Regions from separate parts of the Anaerobacillus sp. QJM3NY_17 genome, predicted to be linked through region 1. Evidence: riboswitches for the same ligand, from Rfam matches in the RefSeq annotation. Region 1 holds a riboswitch; each other region holds the start of a gene.
The links. Region 1 has a riboswitch for S-adenosylmethionine ahead of AC0VYV_RS07355 (assimilatory sulfite reductase (NADPH) flavoprotein subunit). Riboswitches for the same ligand answer to the same signal wherever they lie in the genome.
Positions count from the first base shown of each region.

Region 1 (4,585 bases):
AGCCTGTTGGGGGCGATCACGCGGCTGATTCGGTTGTGATTTATATGAAGGAAGAGAAAATCCTTTTTCTTGGAGACTGCTTTTATCCTGATATTTTTTCAGAAAAAGTCAACTACACTGTTAACATAACAAATCGACTGCTTGATCAGTTAGAAAGCTTTGAGGCAGAATGGTTCATCTTATCACACGGGGAGGCAATCTCTAAGGAGGATTTTAAGAACGAAGTGAACCTTTTACGTGCTGTTGCTTCTATTACTGAGGAGTGCAATGGTGATGTTACACGTATGCAAAAGTTGTATGAGCATAACGTTGGCAGAGACTCACGCGAAGAGGAGCTTGAAGTGATTCAAGAATTTGCTAACGGGTATACGATGTAAAAAGCGCTAGTTGGAATGACTTTCTTCAAAGAACGGAGTGGGATGTATGGCAATCATTCATGTAGAAAATGCTTATTACACACGTGAGAAACAGATGATTTTATCCGATATTTCTTTTTCCGTAGAGAAAGGCCAGCATCAGGCCATTATCGGATTAAATGGATCAGGTAAAACGACACTACTTCAGTTAATTCACGGCTCGATCTGGCCACTGCTTCGCTATGATCCCGTCGTTGAAGTATTGGGGTATCGTCTTGGAAAAACTGATTTGAGTGAACTTAGAAAATCTATTGGCTGGGTGAGCAACGCTTTCACTGAGCGTATCTCTCCGATGCAGGAAGTGACAGATGTTGTGATTAGCGGGAAGTTTGCCTCAGCTGGACTTTATGAGCAGGTGACGGAACAGGAAGAATCGCAAGCGATGAAGATGATGCAGGAATGGGGGATTGCTCATTTACGCGGTAAACCTTTTCGAATTTGCTCTCAAGGTGAGAAGCAGAAAGTCCTGATAGCGAGAGCTTTGATGTCTTCGCCAAAGCTTCTTATTCTAGATGAACCGTGCAACGGACTTGATCTGTATTCACGCGAACAGTTATTAGCTCAGGTTGAACGCCTTGGAAAAGAGGAAGAGGGTCCAACCATATTGTATATCACTCATCATATTGAGGAGATTTGTCCCGTATTCACTCACGCTATGATTATGGAAAATGGTCGAATTGCAGTGAATGGCAAGAAGAAAGATGTGTTAACAGCTGAACATCTTAGTAAAAGTATGGGCGTCCCTTTAGAAGTGACGTGGAACAGAGAGCGACCTTGGGTTCAGGTGATTTCAAATGAGATGAAGCCAGCTTATCCATCTGCATAAGGACCGTGTATCTCAAAAATGGCCAAATTCGTTCATCGTCAAAAGGAGGTATGTATTGAAGGATTTTGCTTCGCTAACCCATAAAGAAATTGCGATTCGATATACGGTATTGACGCTGTTTCTATCGTCTACCATTTTTATAGTGAGTTACGACCTTCCACTCTGGGCGTATGTCATATGCATGCTTCTATCGATATTTGGTATTGCGGTGAACTTGTTGAAATGGAAACGTGGGAAAAAAGTTAACGTCACATTTAAAGATCATGTCATTCGCTCCTGCGTTTTTTCTTTCATAGCTTTTCTCTTGTTGGTGCTGCCTTTTGACTACTCCAGTTGGTTGATGATTCTTATGATTCTATCTCTTGTCATGGCGAATACGATTGATTTCATGCGCATGCGGAATAGGATACAAGAGGGACAACGGCAGGGATAAAAGACCTGAATCATTTGGATTATTTTTCATGAAGATGGCTGGTGTTATCGCCATTTAGTTAATTGAATGATGATAATTTTCTAATAATATATTGACTTTTATTCGATCTCGAGATAACATTTGAACCAATCATTGTCATATACAATTTGATAGCAACATTTCTTATCAAGAGAGGTGGAGGGACTGGCCCTATGAAGCTTCGGCAACCGATGAGATGATCCTTCATCTCATACTGTGCCAAATCCAGCAGGTTTATCCTGAAAGATAAGAAGACTGGCTTCGTACTTACAAACCTTTCTTCTTATGTTTTGAGAAGAGAGGTTTTTTGTGTTGAATGGGTTAGGGGGAATGCAGACGAATTAATTTGCTATTAATTCCGAGTAAACTACTTTAATTACATTGAATTAAATTTGAGTATTGTGAGGTGGATAGTATTGCAGTTACAGGTTGTGAATAGCCCTTTTGACAAAGAACAAACGGAGCTTTTAAATCGTCTCTTACCAACATTAAATGAGACGCAGAAAATATGGCTGAGCGGATACCTTTCCGTACCAGGTAGCTCTGAAGCTGCGGCAGCTACTGAGACGGTTGCTCAAGGTGTTTCTGCTTCAGAAGCATTCTCTAAACAAGAAGCAAAAACACGTGAGCTTACGATTCTCTATGGCTCACATACTGGCAATTGTCAGTCACTAGCGGAATCTTTCTTTGAGCGATTGGAAAACGAGAAATACAACGTTACCCTTTCATCGCTTGATGATTTTAAGCCAAAGTCGCTTAAAAAAGTAGAAGATTTATTATTGATTACAAGCACCCACGGAGATGGCGATCCTCCTGATAATGCGTTAAGCTTCCATGACTTTGTTCAAAGTAAGAGAGCCCCTGAATTAAATGGTCTCAGATTCTCAGTCTTATCACTTGGTGATAGCTCCTATGAATTTTTCTGCCAAACCGGGAAAGATTTTGACAAGCGCTTTGAAGAATTAGGTGCAACAAGGCTCTATCCTCGTGTAGATTGTGATCTTGATTTCGAAGAGCCGGCAGAAGAGTGGTTCGAAGGCGTGACGGGAGTATTGAAAGAAGATCAGTCTACGAGAGAATCGACTTCTGAAACAAAACCTGATGAGTCGAATCAGACGTATTCCAGAACGAATCCATTCAAAGCCGAAATTCTTGAGAATGTTAATTTGAATGGACGTGGATCGAATAAAGAAACACGGCACATTGAGCTTGATCTTGAAGGATCGAACCTTGATTATGAGCCGGGTGATAGCCTTGGTATTTACCCGGAGAATGATACTGCTCTTGTCCGTCAGCTAATCGATGAACTGAACTGGAAGCGAGAAGAACAGGTTATGGTGAACAAAAAGGGTGACGTTCAGCCACTTGAAGAAGCTTTAACGAAAACATATGAGATTACGAGTCTCACAAAGCCATTGCTCAAGAAGATTGCAGAGCTGACATCAAGTTTTGAGCTTAAGCGCATGGTTGAAGCGGAAGGCGAAGAACTAAGAACATACCTTTACGGTAGAGATTTAATTGATTTGGTGAAGGACTACGGACCGTGGACCGTCTCGGCACAGGAGTTTGTAAACGTTCTGCGCAAAATTCCGGTTCGTCTTTATTCGATCGCAAGCAGTTCAAAGGCAAATCCAGATGAAGTTCATCTCACAATTGGGGCACTAAGGTATGATGCACATGGTCGAGCTCGTACGGGCGTATGCTCTGGCCAATGCGCAGAGCGCTCACAAGCGGGGGTTACACTCCCAGTATATGTGCAGCGAAATCAAAACTTTAGACTTCCGGATCATCCTGACACCCCTATCATTATGATAGGCGCAGGTACTGGCGTAGCGCCGTACCGGGCATTCTTACAAGAGCGAGAAGAAAGTGGCGCAAGTGGAGAAACGTGGCTATTCTTTGGTGAACAGCATTTTGTCACAGACTTTCTTTATCAAGTCGAATGGCAGAAGTGGTTGAAAGATGGGGTGCTTTCTCGTATGGACGTGGCGTTTTCTCGTGATTCAGAAGAGAAAGTGTATGTTCAGCACCGCATGCTCGAGCGAAGTAAAGAACTATACGAGTGGCTGCAAGAGGGTGCGCACGTCTACGTATGTGGAGATGAAAAGTATATGGCAAAAGACGTTCACGTGGCACTCGTTAACATCTTAGAGCAACAGGGGAATTTCAGTGAGTCAGAAGCAGAAGCTTATCTTGCAGATCTACGTAACGCGAAACGCTACCAGCGCGATGTGTACTAAGCGCATCAGGGAAGGAGATTGATCATGTCGAAAAAGACGGTAACAGAAGACGGCAAACCGAGTGAAATGGAGAAAATCAAAGACGAAAGTGATTACTTACGCGGATCGCTTGTGAAAAGCTTTGCGGATCCCATCACCGCTTCCATCCCAGACGCAGATACAAAACTATTAAAATTTCATGGGAGCTATATGCAAGATGATCGCGATATTCGTCAGGAGCGAAAACAGCAGAAGCTTGAACCAGCTTATCAGTTTATGGTTCGAGTGCGACTACCTGGTGGAGTAGCTAACCCAGAGCAATGGCTAGTAATGGATGATCTTGCGAATCAATACGGAAATGGGACGTTAAAGCTAACGACGCGCCAAACGTTCCAAATGCATGGGATCTTAAAGTGGAATATGAAAAAAAGCATTCAGGCAATGGACCAGGTTCTGATGGATTCTCTTGCGGCATGCGGTGACGTGAATCGGAATGTGATGTGTAATGCCAATCCCTATCAATCGGATATTCATGCCGAGGTGCATGGATGGGCACGGAAGTTAAGCGATGATCTCTTACCGAGAACGAGAGCGTACCATGAAATCTGGTTAGATGAAGAAAAAGTGCTTGATCGAAAAGAAGAGGAAATTGAGCCGATGTATGGCCCACATT
Region 1 is NZ_CM149685.1:1,357,974-1,362,558, forward strand. It holds gene AC0VYV_RS07340 (MBL fold metallo-hydrolase) at 1-377, shown strand, start outside; gene AC0VYV_RS07345 (ABC transporter ATP-binding protein) at 424-1,242, shown strand; gene AC0VYV_RS07350 (hypothetical protein) at 1,298-1,675, shown strand; SAM riboswitch class I at 1,835-1,946, shown strand; gene AC0VYV_RS07355 (assimilatory sulfite reductase (NADPH) flavoprotein subunit) at 2,110-3,933, shown strand; gene cysI (assimilatory sulfite reductase (NADPH) hemoprotein subunit) at 3,958-4,585, shown strand, end outside.

Region 2 (4,585 bases), 2.1 Mb from region 1:
CCCCTTGAGCAGGTTAACGTAGATACAGATCAAATTATTCCGAAGCAATTTTTAAAGAGAATTGAACGGCAAGGCTTTGGTCAGTTTCTTTTTTACAATTGGCGGTTTGATGATGATGGTCAACCGCGTGAAGATTTTAATTTGAACGAACAACAATACCAGCATGCTTCTATTCTAGTGTCGGGTAAAAACTTTGGGTGTGGTTCATCAAGAGAACATGCTCCATGGGCCCTTCTAGATTATGGTTTTCGAATTGTCATTGCGACAAGCTTTGCTGATATCTTTTATAACAACTGTGTAAAAAACGGTATACTTCCTATCGCTCTTGATCAAGAAACGATCTCGGAGCTTTTTCAAAAAGCAAAGGATGGATACGAACTTAGCGTAGACCTAAGTAAACAGCAAGTAATTGATGGAGAAGGACTAAATGCGTCGTTCGAGATCGATCCTTATTGGAAAGAAATGCTGTTAAATGGATGGGATGAAGTATCTCGAACTTTATCTCTCGAAGATAAAATTAAATTATATGAAGAAAAACAACTTGTAGGAGAGTGAATGACGTTGGGAATTACCAGGAGAAATATAACGTTCATGTCGTAAAAGCAATGGAGAATTTGCTGGAAGCCGTCCACAGGACCCCGCTTCAGCAGTCGACAACGCTTAATGATTATACAAATAAAGATGTCTTCATGAAGATGGAAAACCTTCAACGAACGGGTTCCTTCAAACTTCGAGGTGCCTATAACAAAGTTGCGTCGCTAACGGATATTGAGGCAGCGCGAGGGATTGTTGCTGCATCGGCTGGAAACCATGCTCAGGGAGTGGCGCTTTCTGCTAGAGAGCGTGGAATTAAAGCTAAGATTTATATGCCCGTCCATACACCGACAAGCAAAATTGATGCGACGCGATCTTATGGAGCAGAGGTTGTTCTTGAAGGAGAATCGTATAACGAAGCGTTTAGTGGAGCGGATCGTGAGCGTGTTGAGAAAGGGGCCACATTCGTTCATGCTTTCGATGATCCTGAAGTAATGGCAGGACAGGGAACGGTTGCACTCGAAATGATGCAACAATGTCCTGACTTAGATACGATTCTCGTACCTGTTGGAGGTGGAGGATTGTTAGCTGGAATGGCGATGGCGATTAAGTCGTTCTTTCCTCACGTGAAAATCATCGGAGTCCAGGCTTCTGAAGCATCTGCGACATGGAATCGATTTAAAGGTACTGGTCCTCTTGTCCTTCAATCTGTCAAATCGATTGCAGACGGTATTTCTGTGAAAGAAGCTGGAAAATTAACTTTTCCAATTATTGAAGAGCTTGTTGATGATATGCTAACCGTGTCAGAAGAAGAAATTGCTGCAGCGATTGTCTTTATGCTTGAGAGACACAAAACGCTTGTAGAAGGTGCGGGTGCTGCATCGATAGCTGCTGTCTTATGCAAGTCAAATCGTTTAGAAGGTAAGAGAATTGGTGTTGTTGTTAGTGGAGGGAATGCGGATCTTGCGAAAATATCCCTTTATAAACAACTTTCTCAACGAGCGAAAACCATCAGGCGAATAAGCTGATGGTTTTCTAATGGGATTCAAAGTATATATTTTAGATTATTCCGACTTTTTGCTCAGTAATTGACACTCATAAAGTACCATGCTAGAATTCATTTAGCACTTAACCACAGTAAAGTAATAACAACTATATATCTCTTATTCAGAGAGGTGGAGGGACTGGCCCTATGAAGCCCGGCAACCGTCAAACGACTCGTTTGAAAAGGTGCCAATTCCTGCAAAGCGATTGCTTTGAGAAATGAGAGGAAGACATCGATTTATCAAATGCCTTTCTGCTCAAAGCAGAAGGGCATTTTTTTACTTTACTATACAAAGTGATAAGCGAATTAGGCTTCTAAGTGCACAGAAATAAAGAACAAAGGCATGGGACTGAAGTCCTTTTTCAGGTAGCTGATCATGCAAATGCATAAAGGATGTGAGACATGTGATTGAGCTTAAAGGCATTAATAAGACCTTCTTTTCGAAATCCGGGAAGGTGGAAGCCGTTAAGGATGTTAACCTTGAAGTCAAAAAAGGCGAAATATTTGGTGTTATTGGCTACAGTGGTGCTGGGAAAAGTACGCTAATTCGAATGCTTAACCTTCTTGAGAGACCTACTGATGGGACAGTCACAGTAGCTGGTAATAATCTATCTTCTCTTAATGGGAAAGATCTTCGTGCAGCAAGACAGGAAATCGGTATGATTTTCCAGCATTTTAATATTCTCTGGTCAAGAACGGTACGTGATAACATCGCCTTTCCTCTTGAAATATCAGGTGTTCCGAAAGAAAAGAGAATGAAGCGTGTTGATGAATTAATTAACCTTGTTGGACTCGAAGGTAGGGAAGGAGCTTATCCTTCACAGCTAAGTGGTGGACAAAAGCAGCGAGTGGGTATTGCGAGAGCACTTGCTAACAATCCAAAGGTTTTGCTTTGTGATGAAGCTACTTCTGCTTTAGATCCTAAAACGACGGATAGCATTCTAGAACTTCTGACTGAAATTAATCAGAAACTTGGCCTAACGATTGTCCTCATCACGCATGAAATGCACGTCATACGCAAAATTTGCCATCGTGTAGCCGTTATGGAGAATGGACGAGTAGTGGAGAATGGTTCTGTCCTTGAAGTTTTCCACCATCCACAGGAAGAGATTACGAAAGACTTTGTTAATCAGCTAAGCGAGCCTGAAGAAATGAAGGAATCGATTGCACATCTGGCAACGAGTCAGGATGGAGAACTTGTTCAGTTTACCTTTGTGAAAGGAAAAACAGGTTCACCACTTGTGACAGAGTTGATTCGTGAATTTGATGTGGAAGTCAACATTATTCAAGGGAAGATTTCTCATACACAGGATGGTCCTTATGGAAAACTTTCTGTGTTCCTTAAAGGGGAACCAGTTGTGGTAGAAAAGGCCTTGAATTATGTGCAGGCCCAAGGTGTTAAAGCGGAGGTGATTACGAATGACTGAATCGTTATTTCCTAACGTCAGGTGGGAATCTATGTGGGAAGCCACTCTACAAACAGCGTACATGACGGCAATTTCGGTTCTGGCAACGTTTATTCTCGGAATCCTCCTTGGTTTATTGTTGTTTCTAACAGGTAGAGGGAACATATGGGAAAACAAATTTGTGAATAGTATTATTGCCGGAGTCGTGAACTTATTTCGCTCCATACCATTTATCATTTTGATTATCTTGCTGATCCCTCTTTCGGTTTACATTATAGGGACGATGCTAGGTGCTAATGCTGCCCTTCCAGCCCTTATTGCAGGAGCAGCGCCATTTTATGCGAGGATGGTTGAAATTGCTTTACGTGAAGTAGATAAAGGGGTCATTGAAGCTTCTCAGTCAATGGGAGCATCCAATGGTTCGATTATTTTTAAAGTGCTTCTACCAGAAGCAATGCCAGCCCTTATTTCAGGGATTACTGTGACGGCGATAGCTCTTGTAAGCTACACCGCTATGGCTGGTGTTGTAGGCGCAGGGGGTCTCGGAAACCTAGCTTATCTTGAAGGTTTCCAAAGGAATAATCCTGATGTGACACTTGTTGCAACAGTATTGATATTAGTAATTGTTGCGATTCTTCAGGTTTGTGGAGACATTGCAACACGAGTAATAGACAAAAGATAATGAGGAGAAAAGGAGAGATTATGATGAAAAAGTTTTTATCGCTAATCGTAGTTCTTGCTCTTGCAGTGCTTGCTGCGTGTGGGAATAATGGCGGAAGCAGCGAAGGTTCTGGTGACGGTGAAGATTCGAAGAAAATCGTAGTAGGTGCCTCAAACATCCCCCATGCTGAAATTCTTGAAGAAGCTAAGCCGATGTTAGAGGAAAAAGGAATAGAGCTTGAAATTAAAACATTCCAGGATTATATTCTACCTAATAAGACGCTTGCAAATGGTGAATTAGATGCAAACTATTTCCAAACAATTCCTTATATGGACTTGCAAATGGAAGAAAACGATAATTATGACTTCGTGAATGCTGGAGGCATTCATATCGAGCCAATCGGTGTTTACTCTCAGGATTACAAGAGCTTAGATGAGTTTCCTGATGGTGCTCAGATCATAATGAGTAACTCTGTTTCTGACCATGGACGTATGCTCTCATTACTTGAAGCACAGGGTCTTATCACATTAAAAGAAGGCGTAAAGGCTTCAGATGCAACGGTTGAAGATATTGCTGAAAACCCTAAGAATATTGATTTCAAAACAGATGTTGAGGCTTCACTGCTTCCGCAGATTTACCAGCAAGGTGAAGGTGATGCAGTGATGATCAATACAAACTATGCGATTGATGCAGGACTTAATCCTCAAGAAGATGCCATCGCACTTGAAGATTCAGACTCACCATATGTGAATGTGATTACAGTAAACAAAGGTGACGAAGACAATGAAGCGATCAAGGCGTTAGTAGAAGTTCTTCATTCTGATGAAATTCAGAGTTTTATTGAAGAAGAATACGATGGCGCTGTTGTACCAGTAGACGAATAAGAAAGAAAAAAAGGTTCTCCGCCAAAACGACGGAGGACCTTTTTTTAATTATTTT
Region 2 is NZ_CM149685.1:3,423,814-3,428,398, reverse strand. It holds gene leuD (3-isopropylmalate dehydratase small subunit) at 1-555, shown strand, start outside; gene ilvA (threonine ammonia-lyase) at 552-1,562, shown strand; SAM riboswitch class I at 1,695-1,804, shown strand; gene AC0VYV_RS17765 (methionine ABC transporter ATP-binding protein) at 1,984-3,006, shown strand; gene AC0VYV_RS17760 (methionine ABC transporter permease) at 2,999-3,667, shown strand; gene AC0VYV_RS17755 (MetQ/NlpA family ABC transporter substrate-binding protein) at 3,691-4,530, shown strand; gene AC0VYV_RS17750 (L-lactate dehydrogenase) at 4,584-4,585, opposite strand, start outside.
Region 2: linked by a shared signal. The riboswitch ahead of AC0VYV_RS17765 (methionine ABC transporter ATP-binding protein) and the one ahead of AC0VYV_RS07355 (assimilatory sulfite reductase (NADPH) flavoprotein subunit) in region 1 are both predicted to bind S-adenosylmethionine.

Region 3 (4,585 bases), 2.1 Mb from region 1:
ATATTACATTAGAAGATAAAATTGATAGTATACAAAACGGAAACCAGTTATTAAGAAACCAGCTATTAGAAGATTACCAACCGTTTATTAAGAAAATCACGTCCAAAGTTTGTAATCGTTATATCAATCATTCGATGGATGAGTTCAGTATCGGACTTTCAGCTTTTAACGAAGCGATGGATCAGTTTCGAAAAGGACAAGGAAGTAGATTTTTAACCTTTGCTGATATGGTGATTAGAAGAAGAGTCATCGACCATATCCGTAAAGAAGCAAGACAAAATAAGTATATTTATCTTGAGCCTGAGGAACTTGATGAGGAAGGCCGACTAGAAGATAGTTTTGCAGAACAGAAAGCTGCACTTGATGTATACGAAATGGACAGACAGCGTGAAGTAAGAATGTATGAAATTGAGGAATACGAACAATTGTTGAAGAAATTTAGCATTACGTTTAAAGTTCTGAGCAAAAACTGTCCTAAACATATTGATGCAAGAGAAAATGCAAAGATGATTGCGCAATTGATTGCTCAAGATGACATTCTTTCAAGTTATTTGCTAGAAAAAAAGCAGCTCCCTATAAAAGATTTGCTAGCGCTCGTTACATGCAGTCGAAAAACGATTGAACGTAATCGAAAGTATATAATAGCAGTGGCGTTAATTCATCTGGGTGGATTTAATGCGCTGAAATCATATATACAGTAGTTGAATTAAGGGGGCCAGGGGATGAAAAATGGGGTCATAATGGACATTCGTGGACGTAAAGCGGTTGTATTAACACCCGATGGGGAGTTTACTACGATCAATTTGAAGCGAAATCATACGTTAACAATCGGCTCTGAAATTAAACTTACACCAAAACCATTAAACAAGAAAAAAGGTTATTTTACCCCCTCTATGCCCACCCTGGCCGGTATGGCAGCAATTTTGTTATTAGTTGTAATCGTGACAGGTGTGATTCCTGTTAGACAAAATGACGCAGTTGCGGCCTATGTAAGCTTTGATATCAATCCAAGTATTGAGGTTGGAGTCAACTCCGACCTTGAAGTTGTTCAATATCAAGCGTGGAATTCGGACGGTGAAGGGTTAAACTTAGATCAAGAGGTAACGAACATGCCTCTAAGCGAATTTGGAGGGCTCCTAGTCTCGAAACTCGACAAAGAGGGGTATCTAACAGAAGATAGAAAACTGCTTATTGTCGCCTCAAATGTAGAGAAGAAAGAGCGTTATCAGGCGATTAAGGATCAGCTTGAGAATACGATTCAAGGAATAGAACAGAATGAAGCATTAGTCAATCAAGCAGTTGCTATTACAACCATACTTGATACTGACTATAGTACTCGAGCAAAAGCTATAGAAAATGGGATAACACCAGGAAAATATATGACTTATCTTGCTGCTGTTGATCGGGGAGCTACGTTATCAATAGAGGATGTACGGAATTTGTCTGTCAAAAACATGGATGAATTAGAGACCGAAAGCATGACCGCAGTGGAATCAAAGTCGAAAGATCGCTCTTTGGAGCTAGAAGATTCTGTCGTCCAGTTGAACGATAAGACGGTACCTAATCAGAATCGAGAAGATAGTGATTTAGTTCTTCAGGAGCCTGAGCAAAGCTCTTCTGATAAGGTTGAAAAGGTGGAGAAAGAACAAAAGGACACGCCTTCAGAACAAGAAACCAGCCCGTCAGATCAAACTGAAGACTCTAAAGATAACAACAAAGTGCAAAAAGATAAAATAGAGAAAAACGAAGACAAATCTAATTCTATAATAGCTAAAGAACAAGACAAAGAAAAAAAGAAAGCTGAAAAAGTAAACGAGAAAATAGAGAAATCTCAGGAAAAATCGGATAAAAAAATAGAAAAAGCTCAAGAAAAAGAGGATAAAAAGGACAAAAAGAAAGACGAAAAGCAGGATAAAGACAAGAAAGACAAGAAAGACAAGAAAGATAAAAAAGACAAATAACGCAACATGCTATTATTTATTTTATTTTCATTATTTTAAGCCAGAGGGATCCCTCTGGCTTTTTTTATGGTGTGTTTATTTTGATGTCATGATGTCGGGCAATGCCTTTGCGATATCAAGAAATGATGATTTGTCATCAAACACATGTGCGATTTGATGATCTTGATTAAGCAATACAGTTGTTGGGACACCTGTACAACCAAATTTGTCGTAAGTTTCTCGTCCACTGTCTTGTAAAACGAGGAAAGGAAGATTGTTTTTGATCGTGAAATCTTTACCGGCTTCTTCTGACCGTTCACGACCTGTCACGTTAATTGTTAAGAATGCTAATGTATCAGTATCTGCATGCTGGTAGAACTGTTCTTTCATCGGTAAATCTTTCATACAATCGGGGCACCAGGAAGCCCAGAATGTAATCATAACTGGTTTCCCCCTGAAGTCCGTTAAGCTGATGATTTCTCCGCTTTGTACTTCTTCTAACGCAAAGGACGGCGCTTGCACTATCAATCACCTCTTCAAAATTATTCTAAGGCTACTTTATCAAAAATTCGATTCTAATCAAACTTAATACACTGTAGGCTCTGTTTCACGATAATTTGGATTAACTTAGACATTCTTTAAAAAAATGAAAAGAATGATAATTCCGAAAAAGTGTTTGACACTAATGCGCCACCTTGCTAAAATAAACTCAATTAAACAAAAACAAAATATTCTTACTTATCTAGAGAGGCGGAGGGACTGGCCCTATGAAGCCCGGCAACCGTCAAACCAATTGTGGTTTGAAAAGGTGCCAAATCCTGCAGGAGAAATCCTGAAAGATAAGCGGAGCTGATGAATAAATCAAGCCTCTCTGTCTTTCGGAGAGGTTTTTTTATATTGAAGCGACGTTTTCTTATAGCATTGGTTCTAGATTTATGGCTCATTATTATAGCCTTAATGAATAAAGACGGATTGCTCGAAAGGGGTGATAGGGGTTTGGAAAGTGAGACGAGATACGAAGCTCAGAACGTATTGATTGGATCGTTCACACTTGAGTCGGGCGAGACGCTACATGAAGTAGAACTCGCTTATGAACGCGTTGGACCAGAAGACGCTCCCGTTATTCTTGTCTGTCATGCATTAACAGGAAATCAATATACAATTGGTGATTCGGAGCCCGGCTGGTGGAAAGGATTAATAGGAAAGGATGGCTATATCGATACTTCCGAATTTCAAGTTATAACGTTTAACGTTCTTGGAGGATGTAACGGTTCTACAGGACCGCTATCGATTAATCCAGTCACCAGAGAACAGTATAAAGCGGACTTCCCATTTGTTTCAGTGAGAGATATGGTGCACTCACAGAAAAAGGCACTTGAAGTGTTAGGTATCGATCACCTTCATGCTGTGATTGGTGGATCACTTGGAGGAATGCAGGTTCTTGAATGGGGTGCCCTTTACCCAGATGGAATGGAGCATCTGATTCCACTTGCAGTAACTCCAAGCTTAAATACGTATGGAATAGCTTATAACGCGATTTCTAGATTTGCTATTACAAACGATCCTGATTGGAAGGATGGATACTACGATCCTCATCACCAGCCAACATCGGGGCTTGCAACTGCAAGAATGATCGGTATGATTTCTTATCGGACAGATGAAATGTTTCAAAAAAAATTCGGTCGAGCGGCGATCGAAACTTCAGAAGAAAATCATAAAGAAGCACAGTACGAAGTGGAATCTTATTTACACTATCAAGGAAATAAGCTTGTAAGCCGATTTGATGCAAATAGCTATTTGTATTTATTAAGGGCAATGGACACACATGATATTAGTAAAGGGCGAGGTAATCTTATATCCATCATCAAGAACATTAAAGCGAGCATTCTTGCTATTGGATTTAAAGGGGATTTAATCTATCCTCCAGAAGATTTAGAAAAATTGTTTGCTCAAGCTCATTCTTCTCCGTTTTATTTAATCAACACGAAATTTGGTCATGATGGATTTCTCGTTGAGTTTGATAAATGGGGACCGCTTATAAAGGAACAAGTAACATTAACTAAAAATATCGAAGGAGTGAAGTGAAATGGCAGAGAAAAAATATAATTTGGAGACAATTGGAATTCATGGAGGTTTACAAGCTGATCCAGCTACAGGCGCAAGGGCTCTACCGATTTATCAATCGAATGCTTATCGATTTAATAATACTGATCACGCAGCCGATTTATTTGCCTTAAAGGAAGAAGGGTTTATCTATTCGCGCATCGGCAACCCTACAGTCGGTACACTTGAAGAACGTATTGCTCAACTAGAAGGTGGTGTTGGAGCACTAGCTCTTGCAAGTGGTATGGCTGCCATTACAACTGCCATTCTAAATGTAGCCAATAGCGGAGACGAAATTGTATCTGCTTCGACTTTATACGGTGGAACGTATAACCTCTTTTCTGCTACACTTCCGAAATACGGAATAAAGACCAATTTTGTTGATCCAGAAGATCTGGAATCATTTAAATCAGCCATTACTCCAAATACGAAAGCTATTTTTGCAGAAACGATAGGCAACCCGGGTCTACATGTATTAGATATTGAAAAAGTAGCAGATATTGCACATGAAGCTGGAATCCCACTTATTATAGACAATACAT
Region 3 is NZ_CM149685.1:3,438,722-3,443,306, reverse strand. It holds gene sigI (RNA polymerase sigma-I factor) at 1-701, shown strand, start outside; gene AC0VYV_RS17830 (anti-sigma factor domain-containing protein) at 723-1,961, shown strand; gene AC0VYV_RS17825 (TlpA disulfide reductase family protein) at 2,037-2,462, opposite strand; SAM riboswitch class I at 2,676-2,786, shown strand; gene metX (homoserine O-acetyltransferase MetX) at 2,937-4,025, shown strand; gene AC0VYV_RS17815 (O-acetylhomoserine aminocarboxypropyltransferase/cysteine synthase family protein) at 4,027-4,585, shown strand, end outside.
Region 3: linked by a shared signal. The riboswitch ahead of metX (homoserine O-acetyltransferase MetX) and the one ahead of AC0VYV_RS07355 (assimilatory sulfite reductase (NADPH) flavoprotein subunit) in region 1 are both predicted to bind S-adenosylmethionine.